2 regions of the Gluconacetobacter diazotrophicus PA1 5 genome follow, and region 1 is predicted to be linked to the other one. Evidence: predicted binding sites of a transcription regulator. Region 1 holds the regulator's gene; the other holds the start of a gene.
The links. Region 1 encodes LexA, which represses DNA repair genes until DNA is damaged. Its sites were predicted from a motif close to TGTTCTANNTANGTTC; they were not measured.
Positions count from the first base shown of each region.

Region 2: a site for LexA is predicted at 5,266-5,281, ahead of GDI_RS13635 (ImuA family protein). Genes of this name have one in related genera too.

Region 1 is NC_010125.1:1,955,157-1,962,663, reverse strand. It holds gene GDI_RS09180 (DUF3429 domain-containing protein) at 1-429, opposite strand, end outside; gene eno (phosphopyruvate hydratase) at 568-1,848, shown strand; gene GDI_RS09170 (FtsB family cell division protein) at 1,968-2,297, shown strand; gene rpmG (50S ribosomal protein L33) at 2,391-2,558, opposite strand; gene GDI_RS09160 (molybdopterin molybdotransferase MoeA) at 2,717-3,922, shown strand; gene lexA (transcriptional repressor LexA) at 4,111-4,872, shown strand; gene bioD (dethiobiotin synthase) at 4,889-6,313, opposite strand; gene GDI_RS09145 (alpha/beta fold hydrolase) at 6,310-6,984, opposite strand; gene GDI_RS09140 (aminotransferase class I/II-fold pyridoxal phosphate-dependent enzyme) at 6,968-7,507, opposite strand, start outside.
Region 2 is NC_010125.1:2,971,919-2,979,425, reverse strand. It holds gene GDI_RS13655 (cyclic GMP-AMP synthase DncV-like nucleotidyltransferase) at 1-358, shown strand, start outside; gene GDI_RS13650 (ThiF family adenylyltransferase) at 351-2,189, shown strand; gene GDI_RS13645 (SOS response-associated peptidase) at 2,418-3,059, opposite strand; gene GDI_RS13640 (ATP-dependent helicase) at 3,070-5,169, opposite strand; gene GDI_RS13635 (ImuA family protein) at 5,321-6,133, shown strand; gene GDI_RS13630 (DUF6504 family protein) at 6,057-7,507, shown strand, end outside.

The sequences.
Region 1 (7,507 bases):
GGCGGTCATGCACAGCCGCAGCGCCAGATAGCCGGACGGCAATTCGCCCCGGCGCCAGGCCGCGCGTTCGGCCAGGAACAGCCCGGCAAATCCTGCCAGCAGGATCGCCAGGCCCGCCCCCGCATGCCCCAGGAACGTCGCCAGGATGGCCAGCCAGCCTACGGGCAGCGGAACACCGCCGGTGAGCATGCGGCGGTTGTCGGTCCGCGTCGTAGGCGATGCCGTGACGACGGCCGGGCGGTCCAGTGCCAGCCCCCAATGGACCGCGCCGCTGAAGGCCAGCATCAGGGCCAGATACGCCACCAGCGCCATCGTCAGGCCCGGCAACGGCCGATCCGAAGGATAGAAGAGGAGCGCCGTCGCACAGACGATGGCTGGAAACGGGCTGGCGATCCCCATTATGATCGCCAGCAGAGGCAGGCGCTTCATGTTCTTCTCCGTCTGGTCCTGCTATGGTCCCGCCGTGACCGAAGGGGAGGGCCCGGTCGCGGTCGCACGTCCCGGTCGAACCTGCAACGGGCCCAATATCCACAAACCCCAATATCCACAAACCGAGGAAGCAGAGTCATGAGTGCTATCGTCGATATCGTCGCGCGCGAAATCCTGGACAGCCGCGGCAATCCGACTGTCGAGGTCGATGTCGAACTGGCGTCGGGTGCCAAGGGACGCGCCGCCGTTCCGTCGGGCGCATCCACCGGCGCGCATGAGGCCGTCGAGCTTCGCGACGGCGACAAGTCCCGATTCGGCGGCAAGGGCGTCCTGAAGGCGGTCGAGCATGTCGAGACGGAGATCCTGGAGGCCCTGCAGGGCGCCGAATCAATGGACCAGGTGGCGATCGACGAGGCGATGATCGACCTGGACGGCACGCCGAACAAGGCCCGCCTGGGCGCCAACGCCATCCTGGCGGTATCGCTGGCGGTGGCCAAGGCCTCGGCCGAGGAACTGCAGATCCCGCTCTATCGCTATGTCGGCGGCGTCTATGCCCGCACCCTGCCGGTGCCGATGATGAACATCGTCAATGGCGGCCAGCATGCCGACAACCCGATCGACATCCAGGAATTCATGATCCAGCCGGTGGGCGCCCCCACCCTGGCCGACGCGGTGCGCGTGGGTTCGGAAATCTTCGCCCAGTTGAAGAAGAACCTGTCGGCCGCCGGCCATAACACCAATGTCGGTGACGAGGGCGGCTTCGCCCCCGGCCTGAAATCCGCCGACGACGCACTGGGCTTCATCACCAAGGCGGTCGAGGCCGCCGGTTACCGCCCCGGCGACGATGTGACCTTCGCGCTGGATTGCGCTGCGACCGAATTCTACCGTGACGGCCTCTATGTCATGGAAGGCGAAGGCAAGACCCTGGATTCCGCCGGCATGGTGGCCTACCTGGCCGACCTGGCCGCGCGCTACCCGATCGTGTCGATCGAGGACGGCCTGGCGGAAGACGACTGGGAAGGCTGGGCCGTGCTGACCGCGACGCTGGGCAAGACGGTGCAACTGGTGGGTGACGATCTGTTCGTGACCAATCCGGACCGCCTGCGCCGTGGCATCAAGGCCGGGGTGGCGAATTCGCTGCTGGTGAAGGTGAACCAGATCGGCACGCTGAGCGAGACGCTGGAAGCGGTCGAGACGGCGCAGCGCGCGGGCTATACCGCCGTGATGAGCCACCGTTCGGGCGAAACCGAGGATTCGACCATCGCCGACCTGGCCGTCGCGACCAATTGCGGGCAGATCAAGACCGGCTCGCTGTCGCGCTCCGACCGCACGGCGAAATACAACCAGCTGATCCGGATCGAGAACGAACTGGCCACTGCGGCCCGTTACGCTGGCCGGACGATCCTCAAGACGGCCTGATCGCGCGGAAAACGTACCGATCCGGCGGAAAGGGAGGGAAAAACTGTTCCCTCCCGCCACCGGATCGGGAATAGTTCGCGATGGAATTCGCTGAACGCGACAAGGGGGCGTACCAGACCATGCAGATCGGCCGGATGATTCGACGGGCAATCCGCATGGTCATTCCCCCTGCCCTGTTCATCGGCCTGACCGCCTATTTCGGCTGGAACGTCATGCAGGGCGACCATGGGCTGCAGAGCTACAAGGCGCAGCTGCAACTGCTGGCCGAGGCCCGGGCCGCCCAGCAGGACGCCATGGCGGAACAGCAGGTCTGGGTCCGTCGGGTGCGTGGGCTGAAGGAAAGCGCGCTGGACAGCGACACGCTGGACGAACGGGCGCGGGCGATGCTGAACCTGTCCCGACCCGATGAACTGGTCGTCCCCTACGGGGCGCACGAACACCTCTACTAAAGGGGAAACCCAACGAAAAAAGCCGGGGGTCCGATGGACCACCCGGCTTTTTTGTGCCGATTCCACGGGACATGTCCCGTAGAGCCCGCCTGCTTATTTGATCTTCGCTTCGCGGAAGGCGACATGCTTCCGCGCGACGGGATCGTACTTGCGCATTTCGAGCTTGCCGGTCTGGGCACGGGCATTCTTCTTCGTGACGTAGAAATACCCGGTGTCCGCCGACGAGACGAGCTTGATCTGAATCGTGTTACTCTTGGCCATGGAATCCTCAGCACTGCTCCGCCGCTGCTGGAACAATCAGGTGCAGCAGTGGTTCAAGTCGGCGGAAAATGCGCATACACAGCCCCGAGGTCAAGCGTTAGTCGCACCGATCGTCCAGATATGTGTGATTCGCGCCAAAACGGGGGAGAACGGGACCAATGCTGAGCGTGTCCGAGGCCCAGGAGCGAATCCTGGCGGAACTGATTCCCATGGGGCCGGAACTCGTGCCCCTGGCCGAGGCCTGGGGGCGCGTCGCGGGGGCCGGCATTGCCGCGCGACTGGACAATCCGCCAGCCGATATTTCGGCCATGGACGGATACGCGGTCCAGGCGGCGCACTGCCGGGCCGGTACGACCCTGCCGGTGATCGGCGAGAGCCCCGCCGGCCACCCCTTCCCCGGCGTCGTCACCCCGGACGGGTGCGTGCGGATCTATACCGGCAGCGTGATGCCCAACGGGGCGGACAGCGTGCTGATCCAGGAAAACGCGACCGAATCGGACGGGCGGATGACCGCGAGCGCGGACGCCCAGGCGGGCCGGCACATCCGGCGGCGCGGCCAGGATTTCGCCCTGGGGCAGATCGTGGTGGCCCCCGGACGGCTGCTGCTGGCGCGCGAGGTCGGATTGATAGCGGCGGCCAATCACGCATGGGTTCCCGTCCACCGGAAGCCGACCGTCGCGATCCTGGCGACGGGCGATGAAATCGCGCTGCCGGGAGAGACGATCGCGCCGGGGGGAATCGCCAATTCCAACGCCCCGATGCTGGCGGCGCTGGTCCGGGCCTGTGGCGGAACGCCGGTGATGCTGCCGATCGCGCGCGATGACGAAGCCGAGATCGCGCGGCTGGCCCAGGGCGTCGAGAGTGCGGACCTGCTGCTGACCGTGGGGGGGGCGAGCGTCGGCCGCTATGATCTGGTGCAGCGGGCGCTGGAGCGGATCGGGCTGTCGGTCGATTTCTGGAAGATCGCGATGCGTCCGGGCAAGCCGCTGATGCATGGCCGAATCGGCCGGGTGCCGGTGCTGGGCCTGCCGGGCAATCCGGTGGCGGCCATGATCTGCGCCATCGTTTTCGCCATGCCGGCAATCCGGGTACTGGCGGGCCGCAGCGACCCGATGGTGGCGTACGACCTGGCGACACTGGGGGGCGACCTGCCGGCGAACGACCATCGGGCGGACCATCTGCGTGCCCGGCTGGACCGGGCGGCGGACGGCAGCCTGCTCGCCACCGCGTTCCCGCGACAGGATTCGGCCATGCTGCGCACCCTGGCGGACAGCCAGGCGTTGATCCTGCGCGCCCCCCACGCCCCTGCGGCCCGGACGGGCGAGCCGTGCCGGATCATCCGCCTGGATACGCTGTCCATCTGAGATGGCTGACCGGAAATGCGCGCTGCGCGGCACTCTCGCCCACCAGCCCACATTTCCGGGCAGCCTCCGAGGGCTGTTGACGGCGCAGGGGGAACCAATATAGAACATCGGCATTAGGTTTCCTGTTTGTTCCATGCCCTGGTAACGGATCGGCCAACCATCGGAACAGTACGATCACGGGGGTGCCAATGCTGACGCGCAAGCAACATGAACTGCTGCTGTTCATCGACCGGCATCTGAAACAGACGGGCTTTTCACCCTCCTTCGACGAAATGAAGGATGCGCTGAACCTGCGGTCGAAATCCGGCATCCACCGCCTGATTTCGGCGCTGGAGGAGCGGGATTTCCTCCGTCGCCGTCACCACCGCGCCCGCGCCCTGGAAGTCCTGCGCCTGCCGGAAACCATGCCGGCCGCCACCGGCAAGCCGCCCCTGGCGGAATCCGGTCCCCCGCCGGTCACCGCACCCGCCACCGACGAGTCCGCTGCTGCCGAATCCTTCGTGCCCAATGTCATCAAGGGTGATTTCGCCAACCGGCTGGCGGGGGCGTCCGTTGCGACCGAGGCCGGGGCGATTCACCTGCCCTTCTATGGTCGGATCGCCGCCGGCCAGCCGATCGAGGCCCTGCGTGAAACCGGGGCGCAGATCGAGGTTCCGATGAACCTGCTGGGCCATGGCGAGCATTATGCGCTGGAAGTCGCGGGCGATTCGATGATCGAGGCCGGAATCCTGGACGGCGATACGGTGATCATCCGCCGGGGCGACGTGGCGCAGAACGGACAGATCGTCGTCGCGCTGATCGACGACCAGGAAGTCACGCTGAAACGGCTGCGCCGGCGCGGCAGCACCATCGCGCTGGAACCGGCCAACGCGCGCTACGAGCCGCGCATTGTCCCGTCGGACCGGGTCCGAATCCAGGGCCAGCTCGTCGGCCTGCTCCGCCGGTATTGACCGGGACGGACGGGTTTCAGGGATAGCACCACAGATCGTCATAGGACGGCAGCAAGCCGGCCAGGTTCGCGACCTGTTCGGGACCGACCTGATCCAGATGCGGAAATTCCGCTAGGACGCGGGCCCCGCCGAACAGGGTGATCGCCCGCCGTGCCTCGCGCGACGGCTGTCCGTTCAGGATCACGCCGGCGACGGCCAGGCCGCGTGACCGCAGGGCCTGCAGGGTCAGCAGCGTATGGTTGATCGTACCGAGCTGGCTGCGGGCCACCACCACCACCGGCAGGGCGAAACGGACCATCAGGTCGATCATCATGCAGTCGCGCGTAATCGGGACCATGACCCCACCTGCCCCTTCGACCACCACGGGACGCGCGTCCCGGGCGGGCGGGAGTACGATCCGCGCGGCATCGAGCGTGATCCCGTCCTGCTCCGCCGCGTCGAAGGGTGACAGCGGGGCCGGAAGGACCACGGCGGGCCGGGCGATCCGGGCCGGGTCCACGCCGCACAGCGCGGCAATGGTGACGCTGTCGGCGGTGTCCTCGGCAATGCCGGTCTGTAGCGGCTTCCAGTAGGACGCATTCCAGGCCTGGACCAGGCACGCCGCCGCCAGTGTCTTGCCGACCTCGGTATCGGTACCGGTCACGAACACGCCCCGGCGCGACGGCGTGCGAAACAGGCCGTATCCGATCTCGTAGGTCGCGGTAACGCCGCCCCGGTTGTCCAGATCGCGCAACAGCCGGCGCATCGTGCCCGGCCCCGCGGGCCGTGCGCCGTCGCGCGGCAGGGATGCGCCGATCTGGCGCAGTTCGCGCACGAAATCCAGCGCGGATGCGGGATGGTCGATCAGCGTTTCGTGCCGCCATGACCCCACCCCGGCACCGGGCCAGTCGGCCTGCAGTTGCTCCAGGCCCGGATAGGACGGCACCGGGCAGTCCAGTCCCGCCGCCCGGTGCACCGCACGCCATTCCGCGAAGCTGCCGGCGCAGAGGGTGGAAAGCGCCATCATGCCGCCCGGCGCCAGCCGCGCGGCCAGGCGGTCCAGCGTTGCGGCGGGGTCCGTGAACCATTGCATCGACAGGCTGGAACAGATCAGGTCGAACCCCGTGCCGACCGATGCGGGATCTTCCGCGTCCACGACCGCATAGCGGACGTCCCCGCCCAGGGGCGTCAGGCGCGCGCGCGCGCGTTCGACCATTTCCGGCGCCAGATCGGTAACCGTCAGGATGGCATCGGGGAACAGGCGGCGCAGATGGGCGCTCAGGAAACCGGTGCCGCAACCCAGTTCGAGGATACGGGCCGGCGCCAGGCCACCGGCCGCATCGCAGGCGGCCCTGATCCGATCGGCCAGGCGCGCTGCCACCGACGCCTGGATGCGGGCGGCGGCGTCATAGGAGTCGGCACCGCCGAAACGGGCCGCGATCTGGTGCTTGCGCGGATTCATGGGGCGGCATCCATCATATGCGTAATCGCGGCGGCGCAGGCGTCGGGATGGGTCAGCGGCAGCAGATGGCCGCCATCCGCGATCCAGTCGACGGCAAGCCGGTCATGGAAACAGGCATCGGTCATGGCGGGCGAGACGATCGGGTCCACCCGCCCCGCCAGGACGGCGACGGGCGGCAGGGCGTCCGGGCTGGCCAGCAGCGGACGGGCATCGGCGTCGCGCAGGATCGCCAGGGCCCGGGCCAGCCGGCCGGGATCGGCCGCGCCCGGCGGTGGCGTGCCGATGCCCGCGCGGTCGCGAAAGGTGGCGACCACGCCGTCGGCGTTATGGTCCAGTCCCTGGACCATGCGGTCGATGACGCGGGCGGGAACGCCCTGCCGGTAATCCGCCGCCGCGCCGAACCGGGCGAAGCCGTTGATCAGTACCATGCCCAGGCAGGCCGCCGGCCGGTGCAGCAGCAGCCACAGCGCGCCCAGGGAATGGCCGACCGCGACGTAGGGTCGCGCGGGGCGCGCCTCCATGCAGGCGGGGCCGAAGAACCCGAAATCCAGCCTGACGGCATCCTGCCGCCCCAGCCTGTCCTGCACCGGTTGCCAGAAATCGGGCGTGAAGCCCCAGCCATGGACAAACAGCAGGCCGGGACGGAAGGCGGGCTCAGGGGGCAATGCCATGCTCCCGCGCCGCGTCCTCCAGCGCCGACAGCAGCCGGTCGACCATCGTTTCGTCATGCGCGGCGCTGAGGGCGACGCGAATGCGCGCGCTGCCCGCCGGTACGGTCGGCGGCCGGATGGCGGTGCCCAGCATGCCCCGCGCCGCCAGCGCCCGCGCCAGGGTCAGCGCCCGATCGGCCGCGCCGACGATGACGGGGACGATCTGCGTGCTGGACGGCCCGGTGGACCAGCCCAGCGCCCCTGCCCCCGCGCGCATCCGGTCGGCCAGGCCGGCCAGATGCGCCCGTTCGGCATCCAGCGTGGGAACCAGGTCCAGTGCCGCGTCGATTACCCCCAGCACCCCGGGCGGCAGCGCCGTGGTGTAGATGAAGCCGGAACAGGTGCTGACCAGCCAGTCGCAGACGGCGCGCGATCCCGCGACATAGGCGCCGAATCCGCCCAGCGCCTTGCTGAACGTGCCCATCGCCAGATCCACCCCGCCGGCTTCGGCCGACAGGCCCCTGCCCTGCGGCCCCAGCACGCC
Region 2 (7,507 bases), 1.0 Mb from region 1:
CGACACCATGGTTGCCATCCGTGATCGGCTAAACTGGAACCTCGTCGTCGCTCACCCTGTGACCCCGGGCGACACCATCACCAGCGGGTCCGACGACGCCAAGGCGCGCTGCTTCCGCGAGAAGCTGACGGAGGCGATCGACACGCTCAAGCCGCTCTTTGACGCCGACTGCACGCGCGAGAAGGCGCTTAACTGCTGGGACAAGGTGTTCGCGACCACTTTCTTCGGCGAGCGGTTGGAGGAAGAGCAGCGTGCATCGGTGGCCGCCCCCGCCATAATTGGGTCAGCCGCCCTGCTCAGCGCGACGGCAGCGGCGGCCAGCGCGGTCAGCAGCGCCGGCGGCGGCCGCCATGCTTAAGGACGGCCTCGCGCTCGATTGGCGACGGGCAGCGCTCCTACTCGAGGCGGCCCTGCGCGAGCGGGCGGAGCAAGTGCCCGAGCGCCTCGACCACGCGACGATCTCCAGCGACTATCCCGGCCGTGACTGGATCGTCGCCGCCTGGCGGATCAGCGTGGTGTTTTCCGATGGAGTAACCCGCCGAATCGACCTTGTGGCCGGCGCGCAGTTTCCGACGACGCCGATCAGGACCGCGCTGGTCGACCATCCCGAGTCCATGACCTGGCCGCACGTCGAAAGCGACGGCATCCTGTGCCTATTGCCGAACATGGCCGAGTGGGATCCCGATGATCCTTCAGAGGTCGCGATGGATCTACTAAATCGCTCGGTCCGGCTGGTCGAGGAGTTACTTGAGGGCAGCATCGTCGAGCGAGACTTCCGCGACGAGTTTGTCACCTACTGGGGTTACCGGGTGCATTCGCAGGGCGAAAACCTGTTCAGCCTGGTCGCGCCCGAGCCGCCCTCGCGGGTGGTGCGTGTGTGGCGCGGCAAGAATCTCGAAGTCGCCGGAGAGGACCAGGACGCGATTGCGAAATGGGTGTGTCACCGCTTTGGCGACAAGACTCCGGTGAAGACGGAAGCGGCCGCGTTCCTCTGGCTCGACGAACCACTGCTTCCTGCAGAATACCCAGAGACGGCCGCCGATCTGTATCATTTGGGGGAGCGGATCGCTGGCGAGGCGAGGACGGTCTTGGAGCAGGCGGCGAAAGGCGAGCCGGATGAGGTGCTGGTGCTGCTCGGCGCTATTGGACGCGGGGGCTCCGCATCGATTGGGGTGAAGGCGCTCAACCCAAAGCGACGCAAAGGCCGGCCGCGCACTCCCGACGAACCCCTCTCCGTGGGATTCCGACCCGGCCATACCCCACAGCCGCTGCTGCTCGACCGCTTTTTCGGCACGGCTCCGGTCGTCAGGACGCTAGTGCAGCGGGCCGATGCCGATTGGGTGCATGGGCGCGGTCAGGATGCCCGCACGCGCCGGCTGCTCGGCGCGACGGTCGTGGTGATCGGCTGCGGTTCGGTCGGGGCACCGGTCGCCTGCGCGCTGGCCCAAGCGGGTGTCGGCCGCCTCATCCTAGTCGATCCAGAACGGTTGACCTGGCCCAACGTCGGGCGCCATCCGCTCGGCGCCACCGCCGTTGGGCGCAACAAGGCCGAAGCCTTGGCCGAACGACTGCAGGTCGACTTTCCGCATCTGAATGTCGAACATCGCGCTTTCGGCCTGCATCAGCTGATCGCGCGCAACGAGGATCTTCTCGCAGCGACCGACATGATCGTGGCTGCGACCGGAAATTGGGTCGCCGAGAGTGCGCTCAATCGCTGGCATGTCCGGCAAGGGCGCGCACGGCCCGTTGTCTACGGGTGGACCGAGGCGCATGCCTGCGCTGGCCACGCCGTCGCCATCGGCCAGAGGGGGGGCTGCCTGCAATGTCACATCGGGCGCACCGGCGCGCCCGAACTCATGGCTGTGGAGTGGCCGGATGGCGGCGACATCGCTCAGGAGGAGCCGGCCTGCGGCGCGCACTATCAGCCCTATGGGCCGGTGGAGCTCGCTTACGTGAACGCGATGATCACAGAAGTCGCGCTGGACTGTCTTCTCGATCCACCGGCGCAATCATTCAGTCGCGTATTCGTCGCCGCGCCGCGCCGCATCGCGTCACTTGGCGGGCAGCTGACCGAACACTGGCGCTCCGCTTTTGGTGAAGTTGAAGAGGGCGTTCGGACGGTCGACCGACCTTGGCCTTCTGCTAATTGCGCAGCTTGCGGGCCTGGGCATCTCGACGAAGCTGCCTAATGCTGCCCCAAGATCGAGCTTCTCAGACCTCAGCCGACCAGCGACAGCGTTAAGCTGGGTCCGCTTCAAGCGCTAAACAGGCTTTGCAGCGATATCTTACCGTGCCTGCCGACGGACGCTTGTTGGATTTCGCTAAGGACGCCTCGAACGACTGAAATGGTGCGCGAAGCTGACATTCGGCCCCTCTGCCGCCAATGGCAGCTTTCCCCCCTCATCCCGGCTATCACCCTAGCCTTCAGGCGCGTTCACGAAAGCCAGCGCATCATCTGGCAAAGGCCGCTGAAACCGCACGGCGTCGAAGATGGGAGCTGTCAGCCAGAGGTCCAGTTCCTTGGGACGGGTGAGGATGACGGGCATCGCCTTCGGATGGACGCCGCCAACTTCCCGGTTGGCCTCGGTGGTGAGGAAACCGAACAGATCGTCCTCGGTTTCCCCGTCTGCGAGCTTGCGCACCGATCTCCACCGGCACCAGATCCCGGCAAAGAACGCCAGTTCCTCACCGTCAGCCCGCGCGAACCAGACCTGCCGGCTCTTGCCGTCCGGCAGATGCTCCGGCTCGGCAAACGCCGTCAGCGGCACCAGACAGCGATGCTCGACTCCAAGCCAGCGTCGCCACCAGGGCGAGTCCGTGTGGCGGATGTTGGTCACGCCGCGATCGACCTTCCTGCCTTTCAGCGCGCCGGGCGGCGTCGGCATCCCCCAGCGCGTCATGACCAGCTCTCGCCCGGCTTCGGAGTTGCGCACGATCGGCGCCATGCCGTTCGGCCAGATTTCCGGGAGCGGCGGCAGGTTGCCAGTCCGATCCGTCATGACGTTCGCCGCCTCGCGGATGGCCTGCTGGTTGGTCGTCATGCTGTAGAGGTTGCACATCGTCGGCTTCCTACGACCAGAGGGAACGCAGGCGCGCGCCCATGTCGATCCGCACGGACTTCACCGCCTCCTGCCGGGCCTGTTCCTCCGGCGCCACGATTGGCCAGGCGGTCGCGTGAAAGAGCGGCAGCATCTCGCGCGTGACGAAGCGCGTCCGCGCGGCATAGACATGCCGATCGCCCATCCCTTGCCCGTGGACGTAGAAACGCTGCGGGACCATCAGATCAAGGGCATCCTTCGCCCGCGTCATGGCGACATAGAGCAGGCGGCGTTCCTCCTCGATGTCGTCGCGTTCACCGGTGGCGAGGTCCGACGGGATGCAGCCATCCACCACGTTCAGCACGAACACGTTCTTCCATTCCTGCCCCTTGGCAGAATGGATCGTCGAGAGGATCAGGTAATCCTCGTCCAGCAGCGGCACGCCCGCCTGGTCGGAGGTCGCGTCCGGCGGATCGAGCGTCAGCTCGGTCAGGAACTTCTCCCGCGACGGATAGCCCCCGGCGATCTGCTCCAACTGCACCAGATCCGCCTGCCGCATGGTCGCATCCTCATGTAGCCGTTCCAGATGCGGTTCATACCAGGCGCGCACGGCGGCGATCTCGCCCGGCCAGCCGGTTTTGCCGCCACCAAGAGCCATGACCGTTTCCATGAAGCCCTGCCAGGCCTCGCCGCTCCGCATGGGCGCCTTCGTCTCGGCCAGCGCCTCGAGCGGCCGATCGCTCTCGCCCAGCGTATCAAGCACCCTGCGCGCGGAAGTCGGCCCCACGCCGGGCAGAAGCTGGAGCACCCGAAAGCCCGCGATCCGGTCACGTGGGTTCTGCGCGAAACGCAGCACGGTCAGCACGTCCTTCACATGCGCGCTGTCGAGAAACTTCAGCCCGCCGAACTTCACGAACGGGATGTTGCGCCGGGTCAGTTCGACCTCCAGCGTGGCGCTGTGATGCGAGACGCGGAACAGCACCGCCTGCTCCTTCAGCGCCGTGCCGCCCTCACGCTCCTCCAGCACCCTGCCCGCGATATAGTCGGCCTGCGCGGTGTCGTCGGCGATCGTCACCAAGCGCGGGCGCTCGTCGGATGCCCGTTCGGTCCAGAGATCCTTGGTGAAGCGCTCGGCCGCTTCGCCGATCACCGCGTTGGCGGCGTCGAGGATCGGCTTCGTGGAACGATAGTTCCGGTCCAGCGTCACGATCCGCGCCGGCGGATCGAAGGCGGCCGGGAAGTCGAGGATGTTGCGCACCGTCGCCGCCCGGAAGGCGTAGATGCTCTGCGCGTCGTCGCCCACCACCGTCAGGCCGCGCCCGTCGGGCTTCATGCCGAGCAAGATATCGGCCTGGAGCCGGTTGGTGTCCTGATATTCGTCGACGAGGATATGGTCCCATCTGCCGCCGATATCGGCGGCAAGCACGGGCTCGGCGACCATCTGCGCCCAGGCCAGCAGCAGATCGTCGTAATCCAGCACGCCCTGCGCCTGCTTCGCTGTCACATAGGCGGCGAAGAGCTGTTTGAGCTGCGCCTCCCATCCGGCGCACCACGGATAATGCTTCAGCAGCACATCGCCGAGCGGAACGCCGGAGTTCACGACACGGGAATAGATGGCGAGGCACGTCCCCTTGGCGGGGAAGCGCTTCTCGGTCTTCGAGAAGCCGAGATCGTGGCGGACCAGGTTCATCAGGTCGGCGGAATCCTCCCGGTCATGGATGGAGAAAGCCGGGTCCATGCCGATCTGCTCCGCATACTCCCGCAGCAGCCGGGCACCGATGGAATGGAACGTCCCGGCCCAGGCCAGCGCGTCGGCCAGAGGTCCGGCCTTGTCGCCGAGAACGGCGCGGCAGATGCGCTCCACCCGCCGTGTCATCTCGGTGCTCGCGCGACGCGAGAAGGTCAGCAGTAGGATGCGGCGGGGATCGGTGCCGGTGGCGATCAGATGGGCGACCCGGTGGGCGAGTGTATTGGTCTTGCCCGATCCCGCGCCGGCGATGACCAGCAGCGGGGGTGAGCCGCCTACGTCGGGCGCGACTCCGGCCCCATGCGTGACGGCTTCGCGCTGGGCGGGATTGAGCCGGGCCAGCGGATCGTCCGCGATCGCGTCCCTGGAAATCTTTGGAGTCAAATCCTTACGCCATCCTCATGCGCGGTCCGGTCCGTGCGTCGCCGGCCATCATGGCACGGACAACGGAATTATGCCTTGACTCTCGCTGTCGATCCAGAACAAAGCACGAACAAAAGACCCTCTCTGCCGGAAAGACCGATGGATCCCTGACATGGCCACGCCCGCTCCCAAACCGCCGCTCGACGCCTTGCGCGAGCAGATCCGCCGTCTGGAAGGGCATGCGGACCGCCGACGCACGGTCCTGCCCTTTGGTGTGCCGAACATCGATCGCAGATTGCCGGGCGGGGGACTGGGACTCGGCGCGCTGCACGAGGTGGCGGGCGGCGGCAACGACGCGCTGAACGCGGCCGCGGCCGCGCGTTTCGCCGCCGGCATCGCCGCACGTACCAGGGGCCAGGTCCTGTGGATCGTCTCGGCCGCCGATCTGTTCGCGCCGTCCTTGCAACAGGCTGGGCTTGACGCCGCGCGGGTGATTTTCGTCGAGGCCGGAACCGATCGGGACGGGCTGGCCTGCTTCGAGGAAGGACTGCGTCATCCGGGCCTGGGCGCGGTGGTGGCTGAGGTCGGCCGCCTGACCATGACGGCCTCGCGTCGCCTGCAACTCGCCGCCGAAAGCGGTGGTGGCATCGGCCTGGCGCTCCGGCGCTGGCGGCGGCAGACCGACGCGGCCGATTTCGGCCAGCCGACGGCGAGCACCACGCGTTGGCGCGTCTCGCTCCAGCCGTCGGCCCCGTTGCCGGTACCGGGCGTGGGCGAGAGCCGATGGCTGCTGGAACTGATCCGGACACGCTCGGGCGAGAGTGCCGATTTCGAGGTGGAGATGCGGGATGGACAGGCAGGATTGCGGATCGCCGGCGACCGGGGCGGGGGCACGGCCGAGGCGGCGGATCGTGTCTCTCTGGCTGCCGCTCTGGGCCACCGATCGCCTGCGCCGCGAATTGGGCGACGCCGCACCTCCGCCTGAGACGCCGCTGGTGCTGGCCGGCCGCGACGGCAATCGCCGCGTGGTGCTGGCCGCCGACCGCGCCGCCCGCAGGAGCGGGGTGACGCTTGGAATGCCGGTCGCCAAGGCACAGGCGCTGGTTCCCGGCCTGGCGGTTCAGGACGGCCAGCCCGACGCGGACCGTGCGGCGCTGGAGCGGCTGGCGCTGTGGCTGCAACAGCGGGTCAGTCCGATCGTGGCGGTCGATAGCTCCGGCGGAACGGCGGATGGGCTGGTTCTCGACACGACAGGAACCGATCATCTCCATGGTGGCGAGGCGGTGATGCTGCGCGATCTTGTCCGCCGCCTGCTGGGGGCCGGGATCACCGCGCGCTCCGCGGTCGCCGACACGCTGGGGGCGGCCCACGCTGTGGCGCGCGTCACACCGGGCACGGCGATCGTCGTTCCTCCGGACGGGAGCGCCGCCGCTTTGGCGGATCTGCCGGTCGCGGCACTCCGCCTGCCCGCCGCCACCGTCGCCGGCCTGCAGGATCTCGGCCTGACGCGCGTGCGCGATCTGGCCGCTGCCCCGCGCGCGCCGCTGGTGCTGCGCTTCGGCGCAATTCTGGCCCAGCGGCTCGACCAGGCCTATGGCCGGATCGACGAGCCGATCCTGCCGATCCGGCCGGTCGATCCCGTCGCGGTGTCGCGCAATTTCGCCGAGCCGATCGCCGCCGCCGAAACCATCGCACGGTATATCGGCAAACTCGTACTGCCGCTCTGCAGCTGCCTGGAGGAACGCGGCCTCGGCGCACGGCGCCTGGACCTGCTGCTGCATCGTGTTGACAGCGCGGTGCAGGTGGTCCGGGTGGTGCTGGCCAGGCCAATCCGTGATCCGAAACATATGTTGCGCCTGCTCTGCGAGCAGATCGAAACCATCGATCCCGGTTTCGGGATCGAGCGCATGGAGCTGGTCGCGGTGCTGGCCGAGCCGATCGGGCCGCGTCAGGCCGTGTCGTCCCTGATCGAGGAGCCGGAGGCCGATCTGTCGGGGCTGATCGACACGCTGGCCAACCGCCTAGGGGGTGCGGCCCTCTATCGCATGGTCCCGGTGGAGAGCGACGTGCCGGAACGCTCGGTCCGTCGCGTGCCGCCGCTCGAACCCGTGTCCGAGACGCGCTGGCCGGCGGATTGGCCGCGACCGACCCGGCTGCTGGCGCGTCCGGAGCCGATAGAGACCATGGCAATGCTGCCCGACCATCCGCCGGTGTTCTTCGTCTGGCGCGGCATCCGCCGCAAGGTGCGCTGCGCCGACGGACCGGAGCGCGTGTTCGGCGAATGGTGGCGGGGGGATACCGAACTGACCACGGCGCGGGATTATTTCCGGGTCGAGGATACGACCGGAGAGCGGTTCTG